2 regions of the Streptomyces sp. NPDC007896 genome follow, and region 2 is predicted to be linked to the other one. Evidence: riboswitches for the same ligand, from Rfam matches in the RefSeq annotation. Region 2 holds a riboswitch; the other holds the start of a gene.

Region 1 (5,686 bases), on a different contig from region 2:
AGGCCGCGGCGAGCCCGAGCCAGCCGACGGCCGCCAGGGCCAGCACGATCCGGGACAGGATCTCGTAGCCGGTCTGCTCCAGCCCGATCGAGATGATGCCGGTGGCCAGGATCGCGGCTCCGGCGCCCGGCGGACTCTGCGCCCACCAGGTGCGCAGGCCGGTCCACCGGGTGCCGGGCGGGGAGATGGCTGACATGGGCCCGATGCTAAGGACCTTCGAGAGGGTTGGCGGCGGGCCACGCGCGCGTGGAGTCCGAGGAGCCCCACGCGCGTGTGCCGGGCGCCGGGGCGTTAGGCCGGACGCACCACGCTGTGGATGATCGACTCGCCGCCGTAGAAGATCGACTCCTCGCGGACGTACGCGCCCGGCTTGGGGGCGTGGATCATCATGCCGTTGCCGATGTAGAGGCCGACGTGGCTGATGTCGTCGTAGAAGAAGACGAGGTCACCGGGCTTGATGTCGGAGAGCGGGACCGTCGTGCCCACGTTGACCTGGTCCCAGGTGGTACGCGGGAGATCGACGCCGGCGGCCTTCCAGGCGGCCTGGGTGAGGCCGGAGCAGTCGTAGGAGCCGGGCCCGGTCGCGCCCCAGACGTACGGCTTGCCGATCTGGGTGCGGGCGAAGGCGAGGGCCTTGTCGGCCTTGGCGGTGTACGAGGAGTCGGTGGCCGAACTCCCGGTGGTCCCGGTGGTGGCGGTGGTCCCGGTGGTCCCGGTGGTCGCCTGCTGCTGGGCGGCCGCCTCCTGGGCCTTCTTCTCCGCGGCGGCCTGCTGCTGCGCCAGCTCAGCCGCCTTGCGGTCGGCCGCTTCCTGCTTCTTCTTCTCGATCGCCGCGAGCCGCGCCTTCTCCTCGGCGGTCAGCTTCGAGAGCAGGTCGCGCGCCTCGGCGAGCTTGCGCTGCACGTCGGCCTTGGACGTCCTCAGCGCGCTCTGCGTCGTGGTGAGCGTCTGCAGGCTCTGGGAGGCCTCCGCGCGCTTCTTGGTGGTGGCGGCCTGCTCGGTGATGTAGTCGTCGACGGCCACCTTCTGGCGGCTGGTCAGCCGGTCCATCAGCTGGGTCTGGTCGAAGTAGTCCTGCGGATTGTCGGCCAGCAGGAGGGTCGCGGTGTCGGGGGCGGCGGCACCGGTGCGGTACTGCGCCGCGGCGAACGAACCCAGCTCCTCGCGCGCGGTGTTCAGCTTCTCGGTGCGCTGGGCCACGTCGTCGAGGAGGGAGTCGACGCGCTTGCGCTGCTGCGCGGTCTTCTCCCTGGTCGCGTTGTACTTCTCGGTCGCCGCCTCGGCCTGGTGGTAGAGGTCGTCGACCTTCTTCTCGACCTCTTCGACACTCGGCTTGGGATCGGCCGAGGGCGCGGCGTTCGCCGTCTGGGAGAGCAGGGCCACGGAGGTGAGGGCCGCCGTGGCGAGGGCGGGGGTCCGTATACCCGCTATGCGCGTACCCGTAGGACTCCACTTGCGATGCGACGCCAAGAGAGGCGACTCCTTCCGTCTTCCGCCTACCGAGTTAGCTGTCGGGTTCGGGCGGGTGATTCCGGAAGGTTTGCCCTACGGTCCTTGTCCCAGCGGACAGTTGGACCGATTCACCCCAAGGTCGGTTGGGTCCCCGGCTCCGGCTGCCGTACGGCGCACCGGACTCGGCGGAGGCCGCACGGCCCGGCGGTGTTCGCCGGTTGGGTCGAGCGGCCTGCCCGGCACGCTAGCCAACTCATAAGTGTTCTGTGAAGTTTGATGTGCGATATGCCCGATACATTTTCGTGACCTTGACCTTGGAGGTCATTGATCGGGACCGACTGTGGCTGACCGTAATGAAACGATCCTGAACGGTAACGGCGTCCGCGGCGGAAAGGGTGGCGGAAAGGGATCATGCGCGGTCGTTGGAAAATCCGGTCGGGTTTCCAGGGTGGCCGCGGGTTGTCAGTGGGGCCGCCTAGACTCGGAGAGCGATGAGCAGCCTCTTTGATGACAGCTTTCTGGCGGACCTCCAGCCTTCCGGGGCCCACGAGGAAGAGCCCCCGCCGCCGCCCGAGGACGGGGCGCCGGAGCCGCTTCCGGACGACCTGTTCGGCGGTCGCTTCGACGTGTCCGCGAGCCGGGACGCCTACTACCGCGACGGCGCGCCCCGCCCCGCCGTGGACCCGGCGGCCCTGTTGGACGGGCTGAACGAGAACCAGCGCGCGGCCGTGGTGCACTCCGGCTCCCCGCTGCTCATCGTGGCCGGCGCGGGCTCCGGCAAGACCCGGGTGCTCACCCACCGCATCGCCCATCTGCTGGGCGAGCGCCATGTCCACCCCGGCCAGATCCTCGCGATCACCTTCACGAACAAGGCCGCGGGCGAGATGAAGGAGCGCGTCGAGCAGCTCGTCGGCCCGCGCGCGAACGCGATGTGGGTGATGACCTTCCACAGCGCGTGTGTGCGGATCCTGCGCCGCGAGAGCAAGAAGCTCGGCTTCACCTCCTCGTTCTCGATCTACGACGCCGCCGACAGCAAGCGGCTGATGGCGCTCGTCTGCCGTGACCTGGATCTCGATCCCAAGCGCTTCCCGCCCAAGTCCTTCAGCGCCAAGATCTCGAACCTGAAGAACGAGCTGATCGACGAGGAGGACTTCGCCGCCCAGGCCGCCGACGGCTTCGAGAAGACCCTCGCCCAGGCCTACGCGATGTACCAGTCGCGGCTGCGCGAGGCCAACGCGCTCGACTTCGACGACCTGATCATGACCACGGTCAACCTGCTGCGCGCCTTCCCGGACGTCGCCGAGCACTACCGGCGCCGCTTCCGCCACGTCCTGGTCGACGAGTACCAGGACACGAACCACGCGCAGTACGCCCTGGTCAGGGAGCTCGTCGGCCCGGCCGCCGGTGACCGGCCCGAGGACGCGCCGCCCGCCGAGGGCGAGCTCGGGCCCGCCGAGCTGTGCGTCGTGGGCGACGCCGACCAGTCGATCTACGCCTTCCGCGGCGCGACCATCCGCAACATCCTCCAGTTCGAGGAGGACTACCCGGACGCGACGACGATCCTGCTGGAGCAGAACTACCGCTCCACCCAGACGATCCTGTCCGCCGCCAACGCGGTCATCGAGCGCAACGAGTCCCGCCGCCCCAAGAACCTGTGGACCAACGCGGGCGCCGGTTCGAACATCACCGGCTATGTCGCCGACACCGAGCACGACGAGGCCCAGTTCGTCGCCGACGAGATAGACCGTCTCACCGACGCGGGCGAGGCCAGGGCGGGTGACGTCGCCGTCTTCTACCGGACGAACGCCCAGTCCCGTGTCTTCGAAGAGATCTTCATCCGCGTCGGCCTGCCCTACAAGGTCGTCGGCGGCGTCCGCTTCTACGAGCGCAAGGAGGTCCGGGACGTCCTCGCGTACCTGAGGGTCCTGGCCAACCCCGAGGACTCGGTCCCGATGCGCCGCATTCTGAACGTTCCCAAGCGCGGCATCGGCGAGCGCGCCGAGGCCATGATCGACGCGCTCTCGCAGCGCGAGAAGATCAGCTTCTCGCAGGCGCTGCGCCGCGTCGACGAGGCGTACGGGATGGCGGCGCGGTCGACGAACGCCGTGAAGCGGTTCAACACGCTCATGGAGGACCTCCGCACGATCGTCGAGTCCGGCGCGGGCCCGGCGACCGTCCTGGAGGCGGTCCTCGAGCGCACCGGCTACCTCGCCGAGCTGCAGGCCTCGACCGACCCGCAGGACGAGACCCGGATCGAGAACCTTCAGGAGCTCGCCGCCGTGGCCCTGGAGTTCGAGCAGGAGACCGGCGAGGGCGAAGGCGAAGGCACGGGGGCGGCTGCGGGTACGGCGGATGCCGGTGCCGGTGCGGCTGCGGGTGCGGGTGCTGGTACGGCGTCCGGTGGGCTCTCCGCGTTCCTGGAGCGGGTCGCGCTCGTCGCAGACTCCGACCAGATCCCGGACGAGGAGGACGGCAACGGCGTCATCACCCTGATGACCCTCCACACCGCCAAGGGCCTGGAGTTCCCGGTCGTCTTCCTCACCGGCATGGAGGACGGCGTCTTCCCGCACATGCGCGCGCTGGGACAGGTCAAGGAGCTGGAGGAGGAGCGGCGCCTCGCGTACGTCGGCATCACGCGCGCGCGGGAGCGGCTGTACCTCACCCGTTCGTCCATGCGCAGCGCCTGGGGCCAGCCCTCGTACAACCCGCCGTCCCGCTTCCTGGAGGAGATCCCGGAGACGCACCTGGAGTGGAAGCGCACCGGTGCGACCGCTCCCGTGTCCTCGGGGCCCGTCTCCGGTGTGGCCGCCTCGCTGTCGTCCTCGCGTTCGCGGTCCGCGGCGTCCGGCGCCTCCGGCTTCGCGACGCGCCGCGGGATCTCCGAGAAGCCGGTGGTCTCGCTCGCGGTCGGCGACCGGGTCACCCATGACCAGTTCGGCCTGGGCACCGTGGTCGGCGTGAAGGGAACGGGCGCGAACGCGGAGGCGACGGTCGACTTCGGCGAGGCGAAGCCGAAGCGGTTGCTGCTGCGGTACGCGCCGGTGGAGAAGCTGTAGTTCTACGGGTTCTACGGGACGGCAGCTCGGAGCCCGGCGACGGCGTGCGGTCACGTCGTCGGGTGAGTCGGGTGAGGAGCCGGTGGGTTACGTCGGGTCCAGGCCGTGGCTGCGCAGCCACGGCAGCGGGTCGATCGCCGAACCGCCCGCGGGGCGGACCTCGAAGTGCAGGTGCGGACCGGTCGAGTTGCCGGAGTTCCCGGAGAACGCGATCTGGTCACCGGCCTTCACGACCGTCCCCGACGGCACCTTGTAGCTGGAGAGGTGGCAGTACCAGGTCTCCGTGCCGTCCATCGCGGTGACGATCGCCATGTTCCCGTACGCGCTGTTCCACTGCGTCCGTACGGTGCCGTCGGTCGCGGCCATCACCGGTGTGCCGTACGACACCGGGAAGTCGATGCCCGTGTGCACGGACATCCAGTTGATGCCGGCCTGGCCGAAGTAGGCGCTGAGGCCCCTCTGCGTGACCGGGAGCACGAATTTCGGCCGCAGCCGCTCCTTGCGGGCCGCCTCCGCCGCCGCCTTCTGCTTCTCGGCGGCCTGCTGAGCCTTGAGGTCGATACGTTCCTGCGTCCGGCTGGCCCGGTCGGCGAAGTCGTCCGCGCCCGCGGAGAGACTCTGGAGCTGGGTGTCCAGTTTGTTGTTGGCGGCCGACGGCTTCACCGCGGTCCCGTCGGACGCGCTGAGGGTCGTGTTGTCCTTGCTGTCGTTCCCGCCGATGGTGCCCACGGAGGCGGCGGCGATCCCCGCGACCCCCATCACACAGGCCGAGGGAACCGCGACGGTCAGCAAGGCGGAACGCTTCGCCGGCGTGCGCCGACGGGAACGGGACGCGGACCGGTTCGCGGCACGGGGGGCCGGAGTGACCTCTTCCATGTCCTCGAGCAGCGGCGCGTCCTGCGCGTCACCGGCGTCCTCGAACTCGTCCTCCGCGGCGCCGGGTTCCTCGTACGACACCTGCTCGAAGGTCGAGGTCGCCTGCTGGTCGAAGGGCCGGTCGTCGACGTCGGACTCGGGCACCGGCTGATGCTCGTAGGCCTCGGCGGCGAGCTGCTGCTCGTACGACTCGGCCTGCTGGTGCTGCTCGTACCCCTCGTACGGGTCGTGTTCGCCCGCGGTGTTCCACTGCGTGGCGTCGTACGCACCCGTCTCCTGGGTGTGCGCCGTCCACTGCTGGG
Region 2 (5,686 bases):
GTGCCGCCGTCCTGCAGTTCGGTGACCCACTGGCCGAGGCCGCGACGGAAGCCGTCGTGGGCGATGAGCCGGCCGCGACGGTGACGCGGCGAGGCGCTCGCGGTGATGGCCGGTACGAGCGCCGACAGCGCGGCACCGGCGGCGAGGGTCGCGAAGGCTCTGCGGGTGGTCATGAGGTTCCTTCCGTACGAGCGGCGGTGGTGATGGCGGGCTTCGGCACCCGCCGGGTCTCGGTGCCCAGGTAGTAGTCCGTGTACGTCGACTGGAGATAGCCGCGCACGGTCCAGCCGAGGCGGTAGCCGGGGTTCTGGGCGAGCGTGTAGATACGGGTCTTCGTCGGCTCGGTGGTGGTGTACAGGCGCAGCGCGGTGTGGTCACCGGTCTCGGCGAGGATCTCCTCGCGCCAGTCGCCGAGGAGGTCGCCGTAGAACGGGGTCGCGTTGCGGGCGCCGGAGACGACACCGGCCGGGTCGAAGAGGCGCGTGCTGGTCTCGGTCTTCGGGTCCCACTTGTCGACATGCGTGTAGTCGAGGAGCTCGGCGCCCTTGTCGCCGTCCCACCAGATGCGGAAGTTGACGCTGGGCGTGGTCGTGGAGATCTTTCCGTCCCGGACGTTGAAGACGCCCGCGCCGGGGCGGGTGACGTCGGCGGTGGAGGTCCAGTACTCGTAGCCGGGGTGGCCGGGGTCGATGTCGGCGGCGCTGCCCCTGCCGACGTCGAGGTCGGCGATGTCGAAACGGTCGCCGTGTCCGGCACCGTCGACGACATAGCGCAGCGTGCCGTCGCCGCCCTCCACGTAGTTGCCGTCGGCGATCTCGTCCTTGCCGTCCTGGTCGACGTCGACGGTCCGGATCTGGTGGAAGCTGGTGGCGCCGCTGCCGGCCGGGACGACGTACTTCCAACGCCGTCTCAGATCCGTGCCGTTGAAGTCCCAGGTCTGGAAGAGGATCCGGAAGGCTCCGCGCTTGGCACCGACCCGGGTGACCAACTTCGTGACGAGGCTGGGGTGTACGCCGTCCAGGTACGCGATGCCGAAGTGCCCGCCGGAGGGGCCGCCGGCGACCAGGTCGTCGGGCACGGGCTGCCGGGTGCACTCGAGGCCCGTCTCCCCGTCGATCACCGAAATGAACTGGTTGGCGGGCGAGTCGGCGGTCACCTTCGCTCCGTCCGCGAAGGTGGTCCCGTCGGCCGTGTGCACCAGCACCTCGGCCCTGCCGTCGCCGTCGAGGTCGTACACGGTGACGTTGTCGTCGTTGCGGTAGCCGCCGATCGCCGTCGAGCCGCTGATCGCGGCGGGCGCGTCGACGGCGGCCAGCGGAATCTCGGCGTAGCCCTTCGCGAAGTCGAGCGCCGCCGAACTCGGCTTTCGCTCATGGCCGTTGACGACGGCACGCACGGCGTACGTGCCGGTGCCCCGGCTGTCGTCCTGGTATGTGGTCGAGCGGATGACCGGCGCCCGGTTGAGCCGTCGTCCGCCCTTGTACACGTTGAACGCGATCGCGTCCCCGGTGGGGGTACCCCCTGTTCGAGCGGAGCCGAGAACTTGGGGGAGCGCGTACTCCGTGCCGAGTAACCGCCAGCTCAGGAAGGTGCCCTTGCCGGAGGGGACGGCGACCAGGCCGCGGTCCAGTCTCTCCACGATCCGGCGCGGCGGCGGATGCTGTTCGGTGGCGTGCGAGGGCGCGTCGACCGGTCCGGCCAGCAGCGCGGCGGCGGCGGTGACGCCGAGTCTTCGAGGTCTCACGATGGCGGGCTCCTTGCGGTGGCGACGACGGCCGCGATGCCGTCGCCGAAGACACAGAAAGCGCTTACGGAGATCACTGTGGAGTCACCCTCGCACCGTGTCGACACCTCGTGCGCCGGTGCCACAAGACCGCAATGTGCCGATCATGAAATGACCACGCCGGGACGCGCGGAGAAACGCCGAGGGCCGGACCTCCGCGATCGCGGAGGTCCGGCCCTCGAAGGTCGTGAAAGACGCGGCGGACGTCAGCCGACGGCGACACCGTGCGAGCGCAGGTACGCGACCGGGTCCACGTCCGAGCCGTAGTTCGGGGTGGTGCGGATCTCGAAGTGCAGATGCGGACCGGTGACGTTGCCGGTCGCGCCGGAGAGGCCGATCTGCTGGCCCTCGGTCACGGTCTGGCCCGCCGAGACCGACAGGGCGGACATGTGGGCGTACTGCGAGTACCGGCCGTCGGCGTGCTGGATGACGACCTGGTTGCCGTACGCGCCGCCCCAGCCGGCCGAGACGACGGTGCCGGCGGCGACGGCCTTGATGGTGGTGCCGGTCGGGACCACGAAGTCCACGCCGGTGTGGTAGCCGCTGGACCACATGCTGCCGGCGACCTTGTAGCCGGTGCCGATGGTGGCGCCCTCGACCGGCAGGGTGTAACCGGTGTTGCCGGCGGTGCCGGTGGCCTGGGTGGCCGCGGCCTGGGTCTTGGGCGCGTCCGCCGCGCTGGACGACTCGGTGGCCGGCTGCGCCGACGACCGCGTGGCCGTCTTGGCGGACGACTGCGTGGACGACTTGGCCGATGGCTTGGTCGACGGCTTGGTGTTGTCGGTCGACGCGGCCTTCTCGCCGATCGCGAGCTTCAGGCCGGGGTGGATCAGCGAGGGGTCGCCGCCGATGGCCTGGCGGTTGTCGGAGTAGAGCTTCTGCCAGCCGCCGCTGAGGTGCTGCCGCTCGGCGATCTTGGCGAGCCAGTCGCCTGCCTTCACCGAATAGGTCTTCGTCGCGGCCGTGGAGGCCGTAGCGGTCTTTTCCGAAACCGTCGCGGACTTTTTGGAAACCGTCGCGCCGGAAATCGTCGCGGTCTTTTCCGGAGTGGACGAAACCGCGACTGTCGGCGTCACGGCATGGGCACCGGCGGCCCCCATCAGCGGCAGCGCGAGCGCGGCGCCACCGGTTCCGGCCACGGCGATCGAGCGGGAGAAACGCTGGGACTTGGGGCGGCGGTGCTTACCCTTCGCGGGCATGAAGAATTCCTCTCCGGCGCCTGCGAGGTGAGCTGTCGGGTGCGGGCTGGAGATGCCCGGCCACGCGGCTGCGCGGCTTTACCCCTAGCCGTTCCGGAGACCGGAACAGGCGTGGTACCTGTGGGTCCCCCGCTCCTGCCGGTTACCGGTGGGTGTGCGGATACCGGGCGGCGGCAGGATTGGGCGTCCGTCCGGATTGAGGGCGAACGTAAGCGAGATGGGGGCGCATCGCCAACCATGTGGCTTTTCTGTGCGCGTGCCCCCCTTGATCCATGCCGGAATTCCGGTCACCCTCCGTGGACAATGATCTCCCCCGTCCCGCAAACCGCCAGGAAATTCGGGCCGATTGAGAAAGCGGGACCGCAACGCATCGTCACGAATATGACGCTGCTCACGCACATCGCACCACGGTCCTTTATTCCAGGGCCAGTTGGAATGAAGGCATCAATACGGACAGAACACTCACATGCGACGCAGCCGGATAACTGCCGCATCGAAGTCCCCACGCAGCTCCGTCCGCAACCCGTGATGCAACAGCACCGCACCCCGGTGCACTTCGCCCGTTTCACAGCATTCGTACGCGGCGCTCGGATCCAGCCCGCGCAGCCGGAGCGGGGCGACCGGCTCGCCGTGGTGCTGGGCCTGGAGCAGGGCGAGGACGACGGTCTCGTCGCCGTGCACGTACTGCACCGCGCTCAGGCCGCCGCCTGGAGGCCGCAGCCGGTAGAGGTCGCCGCGCTGCACGACCGGCCGGATCTCCTTGTAGCGCTCCACCCACTCCCGCGCCTCGGCGAGCTCCACCTCGCTCCAGTCGGCCAGGTCACCGCCGACCCCGAGGACCCCGGCCATGGCGCTCACGAACCGGAACCGCAGCGAGCTGATCCGTCCGTTGAGCTGCGCGTTCGGACTGTCCGTGACCCAGGCGGCCATGATCCGGGCCGGGTGGATCTGGCTGAAGCCGTGCTGGATGGCGAGCCGGTCGAGCGGGTCGGTGTTGTCGGAGGTCCACACCTGGTCCGTGCGCGCCATGACGCCGAGGTCGATCCGGCCGCCACCGCCCGAACAGGACTCGAAGGCGACCCCGGGGTGCTCGGCGCGCAGCCGGTCCAGGAGTCCGTACAGGGCCTCCACGTGCTCGACCCACAGCTTCTGCGGGTACGGCTCACCGGGCCAACCGGCGTCCGTGAAGCAGCGGTTGAAGTCCCACTTCACATAGTCGATCGGGGCACTCGAGAGCAGACTGTCGAGCTGCTCCCACAGGTACTCCTGGACGTCGGGGCGGGCGAGGTTGAGTACGAGCTGGTTGCGGAACTCCGTCCTGGTCCGCCCCGGCTGGAACTGCACCCAGTCGGGGTGCGCGCGGTACAGCTCGCTGTCAGGATTGACCATCTCCGGCTCGACCCAGATCCCGAACTGCATGCCGAGCGCGTGCACGTCGTCGGCGAGCGGCTTCAGTCCCTGCGGGAAGCGGTCCGGGTTGGGGGTCCAGTCGCCGAGCCCTGCGCGGTCGCTCGTCCGCGCCCCGAACCACCCGTCGTCGACGACGAACAACTCGACGCCCATCTCCGCGGCCCGCCGGGCCAGCTCCCGCTGCCGCTCCTCGGAGATGTCGAAGTGGGTGGCCTCCCAGGAGTTGAAGAGCACCGGCCGGTCCTGGTCCGCGTCCGGGATCACGTACGCGCGCTGGTACGCGTGCCACGTCCGGCTCGCCGCGCCGAAGCCGCCGTCGCTCCACAGCCCCGCGAAGACGGGGGTGGTGAACGACTCCCCCGGCTCCAGACGCAACAGTCCGGAGTCGTCGTACCCCGCGCCGCCGGAGATCTGCACGCGCGCGTCGGGGAGTTGAGCCACGCAGATCCGCCACGAGCCCGACCAGCCGAGCGCGCACCCGTAGACCTCGCCGCTCTCCTCACTCGCCCCGCTGTCCAGCGCGACCCACGGCAGGTGCTGGTGCCCGGTGTGCCCGCGGCGGCTGCCGATGACCTTCTCACCGTAGGTGAGGGGGGAGCGCGCGAGCCGGGACTCGGCCGCCCACCGCCCGTGCAGCTGAGAGAGCCGCCAGCCGTCGCGCTCCGGCAGTGTCCAGGTCGCGGAGTCCGCGCGCAGCAACTCCAGGCAGGGCCCTTCGTTGGCCAGGGTCACCCAGCGCTCGACGACGTCGCCGCGCATCCGGTAGTGCAGGGTGATGCCGAGCCCGTCGTCCGCGAAGCGCAGCCGCAGTTCGTCACCGTCGGCCTCGTGGGCCTCGAAACGCCATTCGGTGCCGCGCCGCTCCTGCGTCCGTACGGAGAGCGCCGGACGTACGAAGCGGGGGCCGCCCTCGACGGGATACTCCTCGCGCCCGTCGAGCCGGGACTCGAAGGGCCGGTACGGCGGGCCGGGCAGGGCGGCCAGCGACTCGGCGTCAGCGAGGGTGATCCGTGGCCCCCAGTGGAGATGGAGCAGTTCGTCGAGGTCGGTCAGCCGCAGCGCGTAGCCGCTGGTCGGGCCCGAAAGAAGCCACGTACGACCATCTTCGCCGATTTCGATCATCAAACCCTCACAGATTCGAACAGCCGCACTCAATCACCAACATCATCAACGGCGTCTCACCCGGGAGGCAACGGCTGTGGACAACTTCATTGCCTGAGGAACCCATGTCGTATCGTCGAAAGCGCGATTCCCGTCGGCGAGCGTCGCCGAGCAGCGCCGGCGGTCCAATGGG

Evidence for each region. A riboswitch is a leader RNA that binds a small molecule or an ion and turns the genes downstream of it on or off. The one in region 2 is predicted to bind cyclic di-AMP.
Region 1: it holds a riboswitch for cyclic di-AMP, as region 2 does, so the genes downstream of both, ACFZDJ_RS33235 (NlpC/P60 family protein) here and ACFZDJ_RS46120 (peptidoglycan DD-metalloendopeptidase family protein) in region 2, are expected to answer to the same signal.

What each region holds. Positions count from the first base shown of each region.
Region 1 covers NZ_JBIBKX010000011.1:377,231-382,916, forward strand. The annotation lists gene ACFZDJ_RS33230 (tellurite resistance/C4-dicarboxylate transporter family protein) at 1-196, opposite strand, end outside; gene ACFZDJ_RS33235 (NlpC/P60 family protein) at 292-1,470, opposite strand; cyclic di-AMP (ydaO/yuaA leader) riboswitch at 1,478-1,650, opposite strand; gene ACFZDJ_RS33240 (UvrD-helicase domain-containing protein) at 1,944-4,508, shown strand; gene ACFZDJ_RS33245 (peptidoglycan DD-metalloendopeptidase family protein) at 4,596-5,686, opposite strand, start outside.
Region 2 covers NZ_JBIBKX010000022.1:46,881-52,566, forward strand. The annotation lists gene ACFZDJ_RS46110 (DUF6250 domain-containing protein) at 1-173, opposite strand, end outside; gene ACFZDJ_RS46115 (hypothetical protein) at 170-1,744, opposite strand; gene ACFZDJ_RS46120 (peptidoglycan DD-metalloendopeptidase family protein) at 1,990-2,982, opposite strand; cyclic di-AMP (ydaO/yuaA leader) riboswitch at 2,985-3,143, opposite strand; gene ACFZDJ_RS46125 (alpha-galactosidase) at 3,445-5,514, opposite strand.